One region of the Flavobacterium sp. Leaf359 genome, then DNA from elsewhere that is predicted to be linked to it. Evidence: riboswitches for the same ligand, from Rfam matches in the RefSeq annotation. Region 1 holds a riboswitch; the other holds the start of a gene.
What was found. Region 1 has a riboswitch for S-adenosylmethionine ahead of ASG38_RS10730 (PLP-dependent aspartate aminotransferase family protein). Riboswitches for the same ligand answer to the same signal wherever they lie in the genome.
Positions count from the first base shown of each region.

Region 2: another riboswitch for S-adenosylmethionine. It lies ahead of ASG38_RS14155 (homocysteine S-methyltransferase family protein); the one in region 1 lies ahead of ASG38_RS10730 (PLP-dependent aspartate aminotransferase family protein).

Region 1 is NZ_LMPW01000012.1:515,172-523,167, reverse strand. It holds gene ASG38_RS10760 (AraC family transcriptional regulator) at 1-320, shown strand, start outside; gene ASG38_RS10755 (YbhB/YbcL family Raf kinase inhibitor-like protein) at 408-953, shown strand; gene ASG38_RS10750 (carbonic anhydrase) at 1,127-1,759, shown strand; gene ASG38_RS10745 (nitronate monooxygenase family protein) at 1,968-2,906, opposite strand; gene ASG38_RS10740 (S8 family serine peptidase) at 2,950-4,563, opposite strand; gene ASG38_RS10735 (VOC family protein) at 4,567-4,917, opposite strand; SAM riboswitch class I at 5,112-5,220, shown strand; gene ASG38_RS10730 (PLP-dependent aspartate aminotransferase family protein) at 5,364-6,542, shown strand; gene ASG38_RS10725 (homoserine dehydrogenase) at 6,554-7,747, shown strand.
Region 2 is NZ_LMPW01000013.1:373,561-381,556, forward strand. It holds gene ASG38_RS14145 (OsmC family protein) at 352-774, shown strand; gene ASG38_RS14150 (hypothetical protein) at 880-1,404, shown strand; SAM riboswitch class I at 1,470-1,573, shown strand; gene ASG38_RS14155 (homocysteine S-methyltransferase family protein) at 1,735-2,733, shown strand; partial or broken gene metH (methionine synthase) at 2,752-5,439, shown strand; gene metF (methylenetetrahydrofolate reductase [NAD(P)H]) at 5,575-6,531, shown strand; gene ASG38_RS14170 (RDD family protein) at 6,590-7,996, shown strand, end outside.

The DNA of each region.
Region 1 (7,996 bases):
CAAATAATAATGATAGTACCCGAAAATTTATCCGCACCATAGAAAGTAACCAACTCAACAAACTAACCTTAAAAGAACTGGCCTTTTTATGTAATATGAGTATTTCTACTTTCAAACGCGAATTTGAAAAACAGTACGCACAATCGCCCGTAAAATGGTTTCAGAATAAAAGGCTTGAATATGCCCATCACCTGATTAGCAAAGAACACAAAAGTGCAACCGAAATCTATTTCGAAGTGGGCTACGAGAACTTATCCAGTTTTATTCAGGCCTATAAAATAAAATATGGAACCACGCCGGGGCAGCATCATAAAAGTTGAACTTCCGGCAACAGTTTTTGAGCATCTCTCTTAGCTCCTCCTTTATTGCGAAAACTAACTTTGTTAAAATTTTAAAATCGTAATAAAATGAAAAAATTAAACTTTATTCTGGTAGTTTCCCTGCTGTTCTCAGTCCCACTTTTTGCACAAAAAACATTTACCTTATCCAGTAAAGATCTTGGAGGAGAAGCTACAAAAATACAGGAGTTTGGTGGTTTTGGCTGTTCCGGAGACAATCAATCACCTCAATTATCATGGAAAAACGCACCCGAGGGAACAAAAAGTTTTGCTATTACCATGTATGATCCCGATGCGCCGACAGGAAGCGGATTCTGGCATTGGGTTGTATTTGACATTCCTGCAAGTACAAAAGAACTTGTGACCAATGCGGGCGTACAATTGAACTTGGCCCCAAAAGGAGCTATCCAAAGTATTACAGACTATGGCATCAAAGGATTCGGAGGTCCCTGTCCACCAAAAGGACACGGATTTCACCAATACATTATAACTGTATATGCCTTAAAAACCGATAAATTAGGACTGGACGAAAATACAAACCCGGCAGTAGTCGGTTTTAACCTTTGGAACCAGACATTGGCAAAAGCAAGTATAGTGGCTTATTATAAAAGATAAAATCTGATTGTGATATAAAGGTGCTGTTGCAACAATCGGGACAGCACCGTTTTATTCGGGTTATCCAGCCAATTTATATTCAGGAATGTTTTTTGAAACGTGACTTTTTTTTTCGGATTTATGTTAATTGATTATCTTTATCCTATAAAAATCTTCCAACTATATCGTATACTATGGAACTAGAAAAAGTATTCCGAAATAATGAAAAATGGATTGCTGAAAAATTGCAAAAAGATCCGGACTATTTCATAAACTTATCAAAGGGACAAAATCCGGATATTCTCTACATTGGATGTTCTGACAGTCGTGTTACTGCAGAAGATTTGATGGGTGTTTCTCCCGGAGAAGTTTTTGTACATAGAAATATCGCCAATATGGTAATCAGTATTGACCTTAACGTAATGTCTGTATTGAATTATGCCGTGAATTACTTGCATGTCAACCATGTTGTGGTTTGCGGGCATTACTTCTGCGGAGGAGTAAAAGCAGCCATGCAGGCTGAAGATTTGGGTGTACTCAATCCTTGGCTTCGAAATATACGCGATGTATACAGACTGCATAAAAATGAACTGAATGCTATTGAAGATGAAACTGCAAAATACAACAGGCTGGTTGAATTAAATGTACAGGAGCAGTGTGTTAATTTGGTTAAAACTGCCGAAGTGCAAAAAGCATACAACGAAAGAGGGCTTCAGATTCACGGTTGGGTTTTTGACATTCACTCCGGAAAACTGATTGACCTGAAACTGGATATTGACCGCATCATGAAAAACATCATGGAGATCTATAATCTTGGTCATGATTAAAAACAATGACTATCGGGAAGTTATGGCAAAAAGGTAACTTTTAACGATTCTACTATTAAACTTTGCGGCTCTGCGTCTTTGCGAGCAACTATTTCACGCAAAGGCGCAGAGCCGCAAAGAAAGAAAACATAAACCTGGGTTTATTTTTTGGTGTAAAGTTCAGATAATCAATTAAAAAAGAATCCCTTTGCTCTGCAAAGGGATTCTTTTATAAAGAAACAGCTTCCTGTTTTGCTTTTTCAAATTCTGAAACCATATTCTCGACAATTTCTTTTACGGGTTTTATATCGTGAATCAGTCCTGAAATTTGGCCAATTTCAAGTTCGCCTTCCACTAAATCGCCTTCAAACATTCCTCTTTTAGCGCGGGCTCTTCCCAACAAAACTTTCAAATCATCTGTAGTCGGACATTTGGCGTAAAGCTCCTGAATATCCTGATAGAATTTATTTTTGATTAGTCGTACCGGTGCCAGTTCTTTCAAAGTCACCTGGGTTCCGCCTTCTTCCAAATCAACAATTGTCTGTTTAAAATCAGCATGGGACGAACTTTCAATTGATGCGGCAAAACGGCTTCCTACCTGAACGCCATCGGCACCCAAAACCATCGCCGCCAGCATTCCTCTTCCGGTTGCAATTCCTCCTGCAGCTATCAATGGAATTTGTATTTTTTCGCGAACCATCGGAATGAGAGTTAATGTAGTCGTTTCTTCCCTTCCATTATGTCCGCCTGCCTCAAAACCTTCAGCAACAACAGCATCAACACCTGCTTCCTGCGCTTTCAGGGCAAATTTTGAACTGCTGACAACATGAACGACTGTAATTCCTTTTTCTTTTAAAAAAGCAGTCCATGTTTTAGGATTTCCTGCAGAAGTAAAAACGATTTTTACGCCTTCTTCTACAATAATATTCATGATTTCTTCAATATTCGGATAGAGCATCGGAACGTTGACACCAAAAGGCTTATCTGTCGCCTTTTTACATTTCTGGATGTGCTCCCGAAGGACATCCGGATACATTGACCCTGCTCCTATTAATCCCAAGCCTCCGGCATTACTAACCGCACTTGCTAACTTATAACCGCTGTTCCATATCATGCCACCCTGAACTATTGGATACTGAATATTGAAAAGCTGTGTAATCTTATTCATTTAATTTAGTTATGGTTTATTATTTGTTTTGTTTTTAAAGATACTATTTAACAGCCAATTTTCCTGTTTTATAATTATTGCCTGCTTTGATTTTATACCAATAGATACCCGATTGCAGGTTTTCTACAGAAAAAACCGGGTTTTCTCTTTTAATTTTACTATTCATTATTTCTTGTCCTAACTGGTTGTAAATAAAAATCCGGACTTCTTCATAAGATTCCGGAATGACAAGATTGACAACAGAATTAGCCGGGTTTGGATATACTAAAAATGAGTTTTCAGAAAAAACAGGAGTATCTAAAGCATTAGCTAATGCCCTGCTAAAATCCGGAATCCCATAACCAAATTGATTGTTGGGCGTATTATATAAATGGGCCGACTGTTTTATTAGCTGTATAATTTCCACATTTGTTTTATCTGGAAAAGCCTGCCATAAACAAGCTACCATACCTGAAATTATAGGCGACGAAAAAGAGGTTCCGTTAGCAGTAACAATATTTCCGAATGTATCAGAAACCACAGCCTGCTGCCCTTGTGCCATTATATCAGGTTTTACCCTGCCATCAAATGAAGGCCCGATAGAGCTGAAACCGGCATAACTACTATCCGGCGCTACAGCACCTACCGCCAGCGCATTAACCGCATCCGCCGGCGCCGAAATATTAGGATTAGCCCCTGCTCCTGAATTGCCTGCCGAAACAACACAAATCATTCCCTTTGAAAAGGCAATATCTGCACCACGTGAAATAAAGGCTGTTGTGCCATTCATGTCAGCATATTCATAACTATAACCCGGGTTGTTATATATGAAATATCCCAGCGAAGTATTAATGATATCAACACCAAGGCTGTCTGCCATTTCAGCAGCTTCAACCCAATAGGATTCCTCAACCGGATTTTCATCCAAAATATCCTCTGTTATAAAAAGATAATACGAAGCATCCGGCCCGGTTCCAACTAATTGATTTTCAACATAACCGCCCATAGTTGCAAGTACTAAGGTACCGTGTGTTCCACCTGTATAAAAATTCGTATTTCTGTTTACAAAATCGTAACCACCTAAAATTTTATTATTGGTAATAAGTCGTTGGAAAGGTTGGGCAGTATTTACATTGGGAAAACCGGCATCCATAACAGCGATTATTTTTCCGTTTCCGGTAAAATCCTGCTGGTGTAACAGATTGCCTTTTAGCATCTGAATCTGGTTGGCCGATGTTCCATATCCGAAACTTACCTGAGTTTCTAAATTTTTATTCCCATTTGCCAATTGCGACTGACGCATGGCACGGCCCGCAGTATTCAAAGTTGGATTAGCAAACTGGATATGGTCGACAAAAGTGAGGGTTTCGAGGTTTTGAATGGCTTCTACCGTACCCCTGATATGCAATGCATTCATCCATTTTGATTTGGCTTTGACTGTAATTCCTGCCGAAGCCGTCACCTGATTAATATACGATACGGAAATAGGGACATCCTTTTCGTCTAATGCAATATTCTGTCTTGTTCTTCTGTCAAGTGCTCGCTGCGAAAGCATCTCCAGTGGGTTTGCCATGTAGTGGGCGGCATCGGGCTTATCTGTAAAATAAACCCAGGCATCTTCCTGAGCCACAGCCCAGAAACCTGACAACAAGACTATTAAAAAAGTAATTTTTTTCATAAGTTATTGAATTGGCTGTCCAAACTTAAACAAATTGCCGCTATCGTCAATAATATAAAACTCCCGCATTCCCCAAGGCTGGTTTTTAAGTGCTATCTTATCTCCAAGAATTTTTTTATACCGTTCAAAAACAGCTTCAATATCATTTACCCGAATGTAGCAGCTTGAATTTTCCGGAACTATTTTTTCATTGCATTTCCAAAGGTGTATTTCATTATCATCCCATAAAAAAATTAAAAGGTCTTCATATTCACCTACTAATTTACCGCCTAAAATTTCCTGATAAAATTGTTTGGATTTTTCAAAGTCTAAAGAAGGAAGCTGGGGAATAATTTGGGTTATTTTTGAATTCAAATCAATATTTTTTAGATATGAATGTCAAATTTACGAAAATGAAATTTTATAAAACACTTTAAAGCTGACTATTTAAAGCCCTTTACATCTAATTCAATGCATTGAAAATCAATTAAATATAAAATATTTTATTTTTTATTAGGTTTTTAAAAAATTTATACTCTAAATTTGCAACCAAGTTCTTTAAAAGATTATTCTTATCCAGAAAGACCGAGGGAATTGACCCTATGACGTCTTGGCAACCTGTCCTTTTGAGGATAAGGTGCCACATTCAACCCTTGCTTTGGCAGGGAAAGATAAGCTTAGAAAATAGTACATAATAACTCGAGATATTATTTGCTCTTCTGACTTATCGGAGGAGCATTTTTATTTTATGCCCTTTCCGATATCTGGTTTCGAATATTTTTTTAAAAGCAAAAAATATTAAATCTTAAAAACGAATCAAGATGAAAGAGCAAACTCAAATTTTAAACTACATTCCGGTTGATAAACTAACAGGTTCCATTTCGGTGCCAATTTACCAGACTTCTACTTTTGTTCAGGATGCTCCAGGCGTTCACAAAGGTTTCGACTATGCCAGAAGCAATAATCCTACACGAAAAGTTCTTGAAGACCTGGTAGCCAAACTGGAGAACGGAACCAACGGTTATGCTTTTTCCAGCGGATTAGCTGCGATAGATGCAGTAGTGAAATTACTATCGGCCGGAGACGAAATCATAGCCGTAGATGATATTTACGGAGGTGCTTTCCGCCTGTTTACCCATGTGTATGAAAAATTCGGGATACAGGTAACGTATGTTGATGCAACCGATGCAAAGAACGTTGCTGATGCCATCAGTGACAAGACAGCCCTGATATGGATTGAATCTCCGACCAATCCAACATTAAAGATTTCAGATTTGCGTGCCATTGGAAAAATTGCAAAAGAAAACAACATCCTGTTCTGCGTAGACAATACCTTTGCCTCTCCTATCGCCCAAAAACCAATTGATTTTGGTGCCGACTTAATTGTTCACAGTGCTACAAAATATATTTCAGGACACAGTGACCTGATAGCCGGTCTGGTCATTACTGCTACGGAAGAATTAGGCGCTAAAATTAAATTCATCCAGAATGCTTCCGGTGCTATTTTAGGGCCGTTTGACAGCTGGCTGGTTATTCGCGGTATTGAAACCCTTAATTTAAGAATCAGGCAGCATGCTGAAAATGCACAAAAAATTGCCGAATTCCTGACTACTGAAAAACTAGTCCGTAATGTTTATTATCCGGGCTTGAAAACCCACCGCAATCATGAAATTGCCAAAAGTCAGCAGAAATATTTTGGAGGTGTTGTGACTTTTGATTTGGTTATTGACGATAAGGAACTGGCTTCAAGAATTGTATCGGGAACGAAATTATTCCAGTTGGCTGAAAGTTTAGGTGGTGTGAAAAGCCTGTGTTGCCTTCCATGTGAAATGACTCATAAATCAATTCCTGCTGAAAAAAGATACCAATCTGGCGTGACCGACAGCCTAATCCGACTTTCTGTGGGTTTGGAAGATGCTGATGATTTAATTGCCGACATAAAACAGGCATTGGAAAATGCTGTGAAGGAAAATGCTACTGTTGAATTCCATAAAAATTAATTGCACGAACAATGTCAAGAAAAAAATTAAATATAGGATTATTTGGATTCGGATGTGTGGGTTTCGGATTGTATGAGGTTTTGCAGAAAACACCGGGGTTAAAAGCAGACATCAGAAAAATCTGTGTCAAGGATAAAAACAAACCACGCGAAATTGCAGCCGAAAACTTCACTTTCGATAAAAATGATATTTTCAACGACCCGGAAATCAATGTTATTGTAGAACTTATTGACGATGCGGATGCGGCTTATGAAATCGTTAAAACCGCTTTAAAAAGTGGAAAGGCAGTAGTTTCTGCCAACAAAAAAATGATTGCAGAGCATTTTGAAGAATTATTGGAATTGCAACGAAAACACAAGGTGCCCTTACTTTATGAAGCTGCCTGTTGCGCCAGCATGCCTATTATCCGGAATTTAGAAGAATACTATGATAACGACCTTTTGGAATCTATACAGGGTATTGTGAATGGTTCAACCAATTATATACTCACCAAGACTTTTAAGGAGAACTTATCGTATGAGGAAGCTTTAAAAGAAGCTCAGGAAAAAGGATTTGCAGAAAGCAACCCTATTTTAGATACCGGCGGTTTTGATGCCAAATACAAACTGTTGATTCTTTTGGCTCATTCTTTCGGATATATTGCCAGACCTGAAAATCTCCTGAATATCGGGATTGATAATATTGGCGGATTGGAATTGAAATATGCCCGTGAAAAAGGGTTAAAAATCAAATTAGTTGCGCAGGCTTTTAAAAATACAGACGGAAACATTACTGCTTTCGTTATTCCGAAATTTGTGGATTCTGCAGACCGTCTGTTTAATGTTGATGATGTTTTTAATGGTGTGATTACGAAAACCAGTTTTGCAGACGAACAGTTTTTTGTGGGCAAAGGTGCCGGAGCACATCCAACGGCTTCGGCTGTGTTAAGCGATATTTCAGCTTTGAGCTATGATTATCAATACGAGTATAAAAAAATTGCGCAGCAGGAAGATTACAGCCTGTCTGACGATGTTAATCTGAAAGTTTTCCTAAGGCACCAGATAGAAGATGCGGTTACTTTAAAGAAACATTTTTCTGCTATAGACGAATCCTATCTGAATCATGAATCCGGTTATATTACAGGTACTATTTCTTTGGAAAAACTAAGAAATATCCATTTTGATGAGAGTATCGACAAGTCTTTTGTGCTGTTGGATATTGCTTAATTAGCTGTTTAGTTTTGTTCGTTATATATTTTGTTCAAAAAAACCCGACAAGTGATTGTCGGGTTTTTATTTTATGATAGGTTATAACTTTTTATAATAATCGAAAAGTTTACGCTAAAAAACTTAGCAACTTTGTCCCTCAGAACCTTAACACCTCATTAATCAACTTCGTATTTTAGAACGCGGATGAACACGGATTAAAATAATTACGCGGATTTGGGAAATCTGAACGAAATGGAAGCAATTCCA
Region 2 (7,996 bases), on a different contig from region 1:
AATGAGAACTATTATTTGTCATACGTACTGCAAGATGTGGAAAATTTCCGCAGGAGGTACTATTGCCAAATTTTAAGTTTTTTAAAATATATAGCAAAAAAAGCCTCTGTTGAATTACAGGGGCTTTTTTTTTGAAAATAATTCTTTGAGAAAATAAAATAAAAATGAACACGATAACAACGATTATTTGTAAAAAACATATGTGGATGTATTGCCACCTAAAACTCCATTGCCAAAAGCGAATGACGTAATCTCTTTATATATTCAAGTGTGAAGTCCTTTTGGTAAACCGTCCAAAAGGACTTTTTTGTTTTAAGTCTCAATTATAAATCTCAAAAAAAAATAAAAAATATGAAAGCAATAAATGTATTAGGATACTCAAGAAATAATGAGCAATTCGTAGTGAAAACACAAAATTCTGATGTCAGAATAAGCAGGAATGAAAAATTTCCGGAACTGGAAGGGCCAAGTCCGTTTGAATATATACTTGCAGGATTCGCAGGATGTGTCAATGCGGTGAGCCAGCAGGTAGCTTCAGAGTTAGGCATCAACCTAAAGTCGTTACAGGTAGAAATAACCGGAGTTATAAGTCAGGAAGAAAGAGTAGGCTTCAGCAAAATCGAAATCGTGCTAAAGCCAACAACAGATACTTCGCTTCAGGTACTCCAGAAGTGGTTAAAATTAGTACAGCAAAAAAGTCCGGTTTACGACAACCTGGTCAATTCAACACCGGTCGAGCTGATTTTATACAAAGAATATAATTATGCAGCATAAAGCATAAATCGCATTTGTTTAGTTTGTTTTATTTGTTTGTTTGTTGAAAGACTGCTTTTGATTGCCAGTCAAAAGCAGTTCTTTTAATCAAAAATCTTCAGAACCATGTCAGTTAAAAAAATAAATATCATTCTCTTCGGAATAGAAGAGACAGGGAGTTCTCTCATAACTGAGGTGCTTTCCAATCAGGAATCACTCCTTGAAAATAACAATCTTGATTTGAGATTGCCGGTAATAACCAATTCCACCGTAGCCTTCTTTGAAAAACCAACAGTAAGAAATTCCTGGGAAGCCAATTTTATCCAATTTGCCGTTCCTTTCAAAATAGCAGATATAATTAATTTTGTTCAGGAAAACGAACTCGAAAATCTTATTGCTGTCGATACCTCAAATACAGAAGACATCCTTCCTGATTATTTCGACCTGCTCCAGAATGATTTTGATATCATTAGTGCTAATCCATTGGTGCAGGCATTTTCGGCAGATTTCAAAATGGCATTAAACAACAGTATCAAAAAAACGGAAAAAGATTTTGTCTTCGTAAACCCAAATGAGAAGCATCTTTCCCCGAAACTGCTTGAACAAATTCTAAAAATTGCAGCCAAACAAAATTTTAGGATAGCGGTATAATTTCTGCAAACTATTGCAAAAACCAAACATATTGCATTACTTTGCAGTGTTCTTAAAAATATTGATTGTTATCACGAAAGGCGGAGGGATTAGACCCGATGAAGCCTTAGCAACCCTTTAAGCTTTAAAGAAGGTGCTACATTCTACCATATTATTGGATAGATAACACACGAAAAATCTACTTTTTTTCTCCCTTTTCCTGACAACATATCGATACTTTTTTCAACCATTCATGGCCTGGGATTGTTTTTTCTATGCCATCGATTTTTGAAAAATACATTAGGACTTTTAGATTCATCAGAATCTTGAATAATCTAATAATAGTAAAAAATGTCAGGCATACACAAAGCTATCAAAGAAAGAATTCTCATCCTTGACGGAGCAATGGGAACCATGCTCCAGCGGTATAATTTTTCGGAAGAAGATTTCCGTGGTGAAAGATTCAAAGAATTTCCGCATCTGCTGAAAGGCAATAACGACCTCCTTTCATTAACCCAGCCAAAAGCAATACAGGAAGTCCACCGCCAATATTTTGAAGCCGGAGCAGATATTGTAGAAACCAATACCTTTTCAGGAACAACCATAGGTATGGCAGACTATCATTTGGAAGATTTGGTTTATGAATTAAACTATGAATCGGCCAGACTGGCCCGAGAAATAGCAGATGAGTTTACGGCAAAAAATCCGGATAAACCACGTTTCGTGGCGGGTTCTATAGGACCTACTAACAGAACGGCAAGCATGTCTCCGGATGTAAATGACCCCGGTTTCCGTGCCGTGACCTTTGATGAATTACGCATTGCCTATAAACAGCAGGTCGAAGCCCTGATTGATGGAGGTTCCGATATTCTGCTGGTAGAAACCATATTTGATACCCTGAATGCAAAAGCAGCACTGTTTGCCATTGAAGAAGTCAAAGAAGAAAGAAATATAGATATTCCGGTCATGGTTTCCGGCACGATAACAGATGCTTCAGGAAGAACACTCTCCGGCCAGACCGTAGAAGCATTCCTGATTTCCATTTCTCACATTCCGCTATTGAGCGTAGGATTTAATTGTGCTTTAGGAGCAGACCAGTTAAAACCTTATTTACAACGACTTTCGCATAATACCACATTCAATGTTTCGGCACATCCCAATGCAGGTTTGCCCAATGCTTTTGGGCAATATGACCAGACACCGGAAGCTATGCAGGTTTTGATTCGGGAATATCTCGAAGATAATCTCATTAACATAATTGGAGGATGTTGCGGAACAACCCCGGAACATATCCGCCTGATTGCAGAAGTAGCAAAAGAATATTCACCCAGAATTGTAGAACCGGTTTAGACTGTAGAAAAGAATAAGAAAATGGCAGATGTCGATTGTAAAAAATACTTAAGATTATCAGGTCTCGAACCTTTAATCATAACACCCGAAAGCATTTTTGTAAACGTAGGAGAACGTACGAATGTTACCGGTTCCCGAAAATTTTTACGCCTGATAAAAGAAGAAAAATACGAAGAAGCATTGGATATTGCCAGGGCTCAGGTAGAAGGAGGCGCACAGATTATTGACATTAATATGGATGAGGGAATGCTTGACGGCGTTCGCGCCATGACAATTTTCCTGAATCTGATAGCTTCTGAACCAGATATTTCCCGCGTTCCGATAATGATTGACAGTTCAAAATGGGAAATTATCGAAGCAGGACTAAAAGTAGCCCAGGGGAAAAGTGTTGTCAATTCTATCAGTCTAAAAGAAGGAGAAGAAAATTTTATTCGTCAGGCAAAACTGATAAAAAAATATGGTGCAGCAGTCATTGTTATGGCTTTTGACGAGACAGGACAGGCAGACACCTATGAAAGAAGGATAGAAATCTGTAAGCGTTCGTATGATGTTTTGGTAAACAAGGTAGGTTTTCCGGCAGAAGACATCATTTTTGACCCGAATATTTTTCCCGTTGCAACCGGAATGGAAGAACACCGCCGGAATGCAGTAGATTTCTTCAGGGCTACCAGATGGATTAAGGAAAATCTTCCCTATGCAAGTGTCAGCGGTGGTGTAAGCAATGTTTCATTCTCATTCCGCGGTAACGACAGGGTACGTGAAGCAATGCATTCGGCGTTTTTGTACCATGCTGTCAATCACGGTATGACTATGGGAATCGTAAATCCGGAAATGTTGGAAATCTATGACCAGATTCCCAAAGATTTGCTGGAATATGTTGAAGATGTCTTGCTTGACAGGAGAGATGATGCCACAGAAAGACTTTTGGCATTTGCAGAAAATATAAAAGGAGATACAAAAGAAGTTTCAGAAAAGCAGTCACAGGAATGGCGTTCGCTTCCACTTCAGGAAAGATTGACACACGCTTTGGTGAGAGGAGTTGATGAATTTATTGATGCTGATATTGAAGAAGCCAGACAATTGGCTACAAGGCCTATTGAAGTCATAGAAATCAATCTAATGACAGGAATGAATGTAGTAGGAGATTTATTCGGAAGCGGGAAAATGTTTTTGCCGCAAGTAGTAAAATCAGCACGTGTCATGAAAAAGGCGGTTGCTTATCTGTTGCCATATATTGAAGCGGAAAAAGACGGAAGTTCCAGTTCAGCCGGAAAGGTTTTGATGGCAACCGTAAAAGGTGATGTTCATGACATAGGGAAAAACATAGTGGCGGTGGTTTTGGCTTGTAATAACTATGAAATCATTGACCTTGGTGTCATGGTACCATCCGAGAAAATTATTCAGACAGCCATTGAGGAAAATGTAGATATAATAGGACTAAGCGGATTAATCACGCCTTCTCTGGATGAAATGGTCTATCTGGCAAAACAGATGGACAGGCAGAATGTCAAAATTCCAATAATGATTGGTGGAGCAACCACTTCAAGAGCACATACAGCCGTAAAGATTGCTCCGGAATATAGGGAAACAGTAGTTCATGTCAACGATGCTTCGCGTGCTGTTACTGTAGCCGGAAATCTCATAAATAAGAATACCAATCAGGAATATTTCAAGAGCCTGCGTATGGAATATGATGAGCTTCGCGAAGGTTACCTAAGTCGGAGCCGTGATAAAAACTTCTTAAGCATAGAGGAAGCCAGAAAAAATAAGCTGCAATTGGACTGGACTAATTTCACTCCGGCAAAACCAAACACTATAGGAACAAAAGTCATCGATGTAAAATTAGGAGAATTGGTCGATTATATCGATTGGACACCATTTTTTAGAACATGGGACCTGCATGGAAAATTTCCGGAAATACTAAAAGATGAAATTGTTGGCGAACAAGCTAAAGTGTTGTTTGCGGATGCTCAGGACATGTTGCGCCAGATTATACAGGAAAACTGGTTAGAAGCAAAAGGCGTGTATGCAATATTTCCTGCCAACCAAATCAATGATGATGATATTGAATTACGGGATGAAAATGGAAAGCTTCTGCAAACTTTCCTGACTTTAAGACAGCAGTCTGCAAAAACAAAAGGAGCACCCAATATTGCCCTGTCTGATTTTATAGCGCCAAAAGATTCCGGAATTACAGATTATATAGGAGCATTTTGCGTAACGACAGGTTTTGGAGTAGATGAAAAAGCGGCGGAATTCGAAAAAAATCTCGATGATTATAATTCCATTATGGTCAAAGCATTGGGCGATCGTTTTGCCGAGGCTTTTGCCGAATATTTACATGAAAAAATAAGGAAAGAAATCTGGGGATATGCTTCTGACGAAGTATTAAGCAATGAAGCCCTGATTAAAGAAGAATACAAAGGAATCCGCCCGGCACCAGGATATCCTGCTTGCCCGGATCACTTGGAAAAACCCACTATCTGGAAATTATTAAACGTAGAAGAAAATATTGGCGTGACTTTAACCGAAAGTATGGCGATGTGGCCGGCATCTTCGGTTTCCGGTTATTATTTCGGACACCCAGAAAGCAAATACTTCGGACTGGGAAAAATTAAAAAAGATCAGGTCGAAGACTATGCAAAACGCAGGAATGTTTCCTATGAATATGCCGAAAAATGGCTAAACCCAAACATCGCAGATTAAATTAGTTGTAAAGTCATCAAGTCGCAAAGTCATCAAGTCATCAAGTCATCAAGTCATCAAGTCGTCAAGTCAAAAATCAAAAATCTGAAATCAAAAATTTAAGATCAGAAATCTAAAATCTGAAATCAAAAACAAATGAAAGTAACAGAACATATAGAAAAAGCCAATGGCAAATCGCTTTTTTCTTTCGAAATACTACCGCCATTAAAAGGGCAAAATATCCAGTCAATTTTTGATAGCATTGACCCGTTAATGGAATTCAAACCGCCTTTTATTGACGTGACCTATCATCGTGAGGAGTATGAATACAAAGAATTGCCCAGCGGTTTATTGGAAAAAAAGATTGTAAAGAAACGACCGGGAACAGTTGGTATTTGTTCGGCAATACAAAACAAATACCAGGTTGATGCGATTCCGCATATTCTTTGTGGCGGATTTACAAAGGAAGACACGGAAAATTTCTTAATTGATTTGGACTTTCTCGGAATCCAAAATGTGGTTGCCTTGCGTGGTGATGCCGTAAAAAATGAAACCTATTTCAAGCCGGAAAAAGAAGGAAACCATTATGCTTCTGAACTTGTAACACAGATTACCAACCTCAATAAGGGTATTTATCTGGATGACGAATTGCAAAATTCTTCATCCACAAATTTCTGTATTGGTGTAGCCGGATATCCTGAAAAACACATGGAAGCACCAAGTTTGGATAGCGATATCTATTTTCTGAAACAGAAAATAAAAAACGGGGCGTCCTACATCATTACCCAGATGTTTTTTGACAACAAAAAATTCTTCGACTTTGTTGCCAAATGCAGAAAAGAAGGCATCACGGTTCCTATCATTCCGGGATTAAAACCTATTTCAACCAAAAAACAATTGAATCTGGTGCCACATCGTTTTAAGGTCGATATTCCGGACGAACTTATTATGGCTATCGTACGGGCTAAGGATGCGGATGCTGTGAAGCAAATAGGTATAGAATGGTGCATTAGCCAAAGTAAGGAGTTAATTAAAGAGGGAATACCCGTTTTGCATTATTATTCAATGGGGAAGTCGGAAAATATTAAGGCAATAGCCAGAGAGGTATTCTAAATTAGGTCTTGCAAGATTGTTTTAATTGGTTATTTTTGAGTCTTATAAAAAGTTTTGTATGCTGCAAAAATACCTGTCTCAAGAAAAAATCGCCTGGTTTTCTATTGTAATTGCCATTCTGGGAATTTTTATTCCCATGCTTACAATTGACTACAATACCGCTTCAAAGGAAATGGTATATACAATTGGCTTCATAAAATACATTTTCCAGTCAATTCATCTTACCATTTTTGATCTGGAAGATTTTTATACGTTCAAGTTAGGAACAGGTGACGGCATGTATATGCATTACAATCTGTTAAATGCATTTTTTTATGTTTTGCTGATTTTAGGGGCGGTGTTCTATTTGAGAAGTAAAGCCAAAGAAACAAGATTGCTACGCTTTGTTTATTCTGTAATATTCATAACAAAAGTTTCTTCTTTTATTTTGGGTCTTTTTTCCATTGTTTTAATGGAAAATACAACAAATTCTTTGGGCGTTTTCCTATATGTATTATGGTTCATGGACTACGTTGTTATGGCTTTCTATGCTTACCTCGCTTTTTCAATACTCAAGTACATTGAAATGGGAAAAACATTCGAAACCATTGAAAGAACCTATGAAACACATACCAGTGTTACTCTGGTTGAGGCCGGACGTTGGAGAAGATTTTTCCATCTGATTATGGATGACTTCATAATGATTCTTGTATTTTCTGCCTCATTCGAATTCTTCATCAGAACAGAGAAGTTACAGACTTTTGTATCTGCCTTACAAAATGGATTAGGTGATAGAGTAGCTTTTATTATAATTTTTGCCTTTTTCAGGGTGTTCTATTATGCCATTTTTGAATCCGTTTTAGGAGTAACCTCCGCAAAAATGCTTACGGAAACCCGAGTTACAGATGAGGAAGGGAATAAACCACCCGTAAGTTCTATACTAAAAAGAACATTTTTAAGATTGGTCCCATTTGAAGCACTTACCTTTTTTACACCTTCCGGACTTCATGACAAATGGTCGGAAACCTATGTAATTAAAGAACAAAGAACAGGAGTTAGCGGAGCATGGTATCTTTTAATTGTTCCGGTTACTATTGTGGTGGGATTACTCATCGCTTTTGGAATTTATAAATATGAATCCCTGCAGGCCGAAAAGAAAGAACAGGCTATTATTCAGCAGAATAAAGAAGTTTTTGCCCACAAATTAAAAAATCTGTCTACAAACGATTTTATAAAACTGGAATCACTGGACTATGCCAATTCCGATATCTATTTAAAAACAGAAGAAATAAAACCGGACGGAATAGTGTTCTTGATTCTTGATGCTCAAAAAGATTATTCAGAGGCAAAGGGGCCAAATTTTAACGAATACTCTGTGCCTGATTTTTTGGAAAAGATTTATGCTATTGAAAAAGAAAGTGCCAAAAAAGTGACCATTTCCAAAGGTCAGCTCGAAAAGGCAATCGAATTAAATGCAGGATACAGT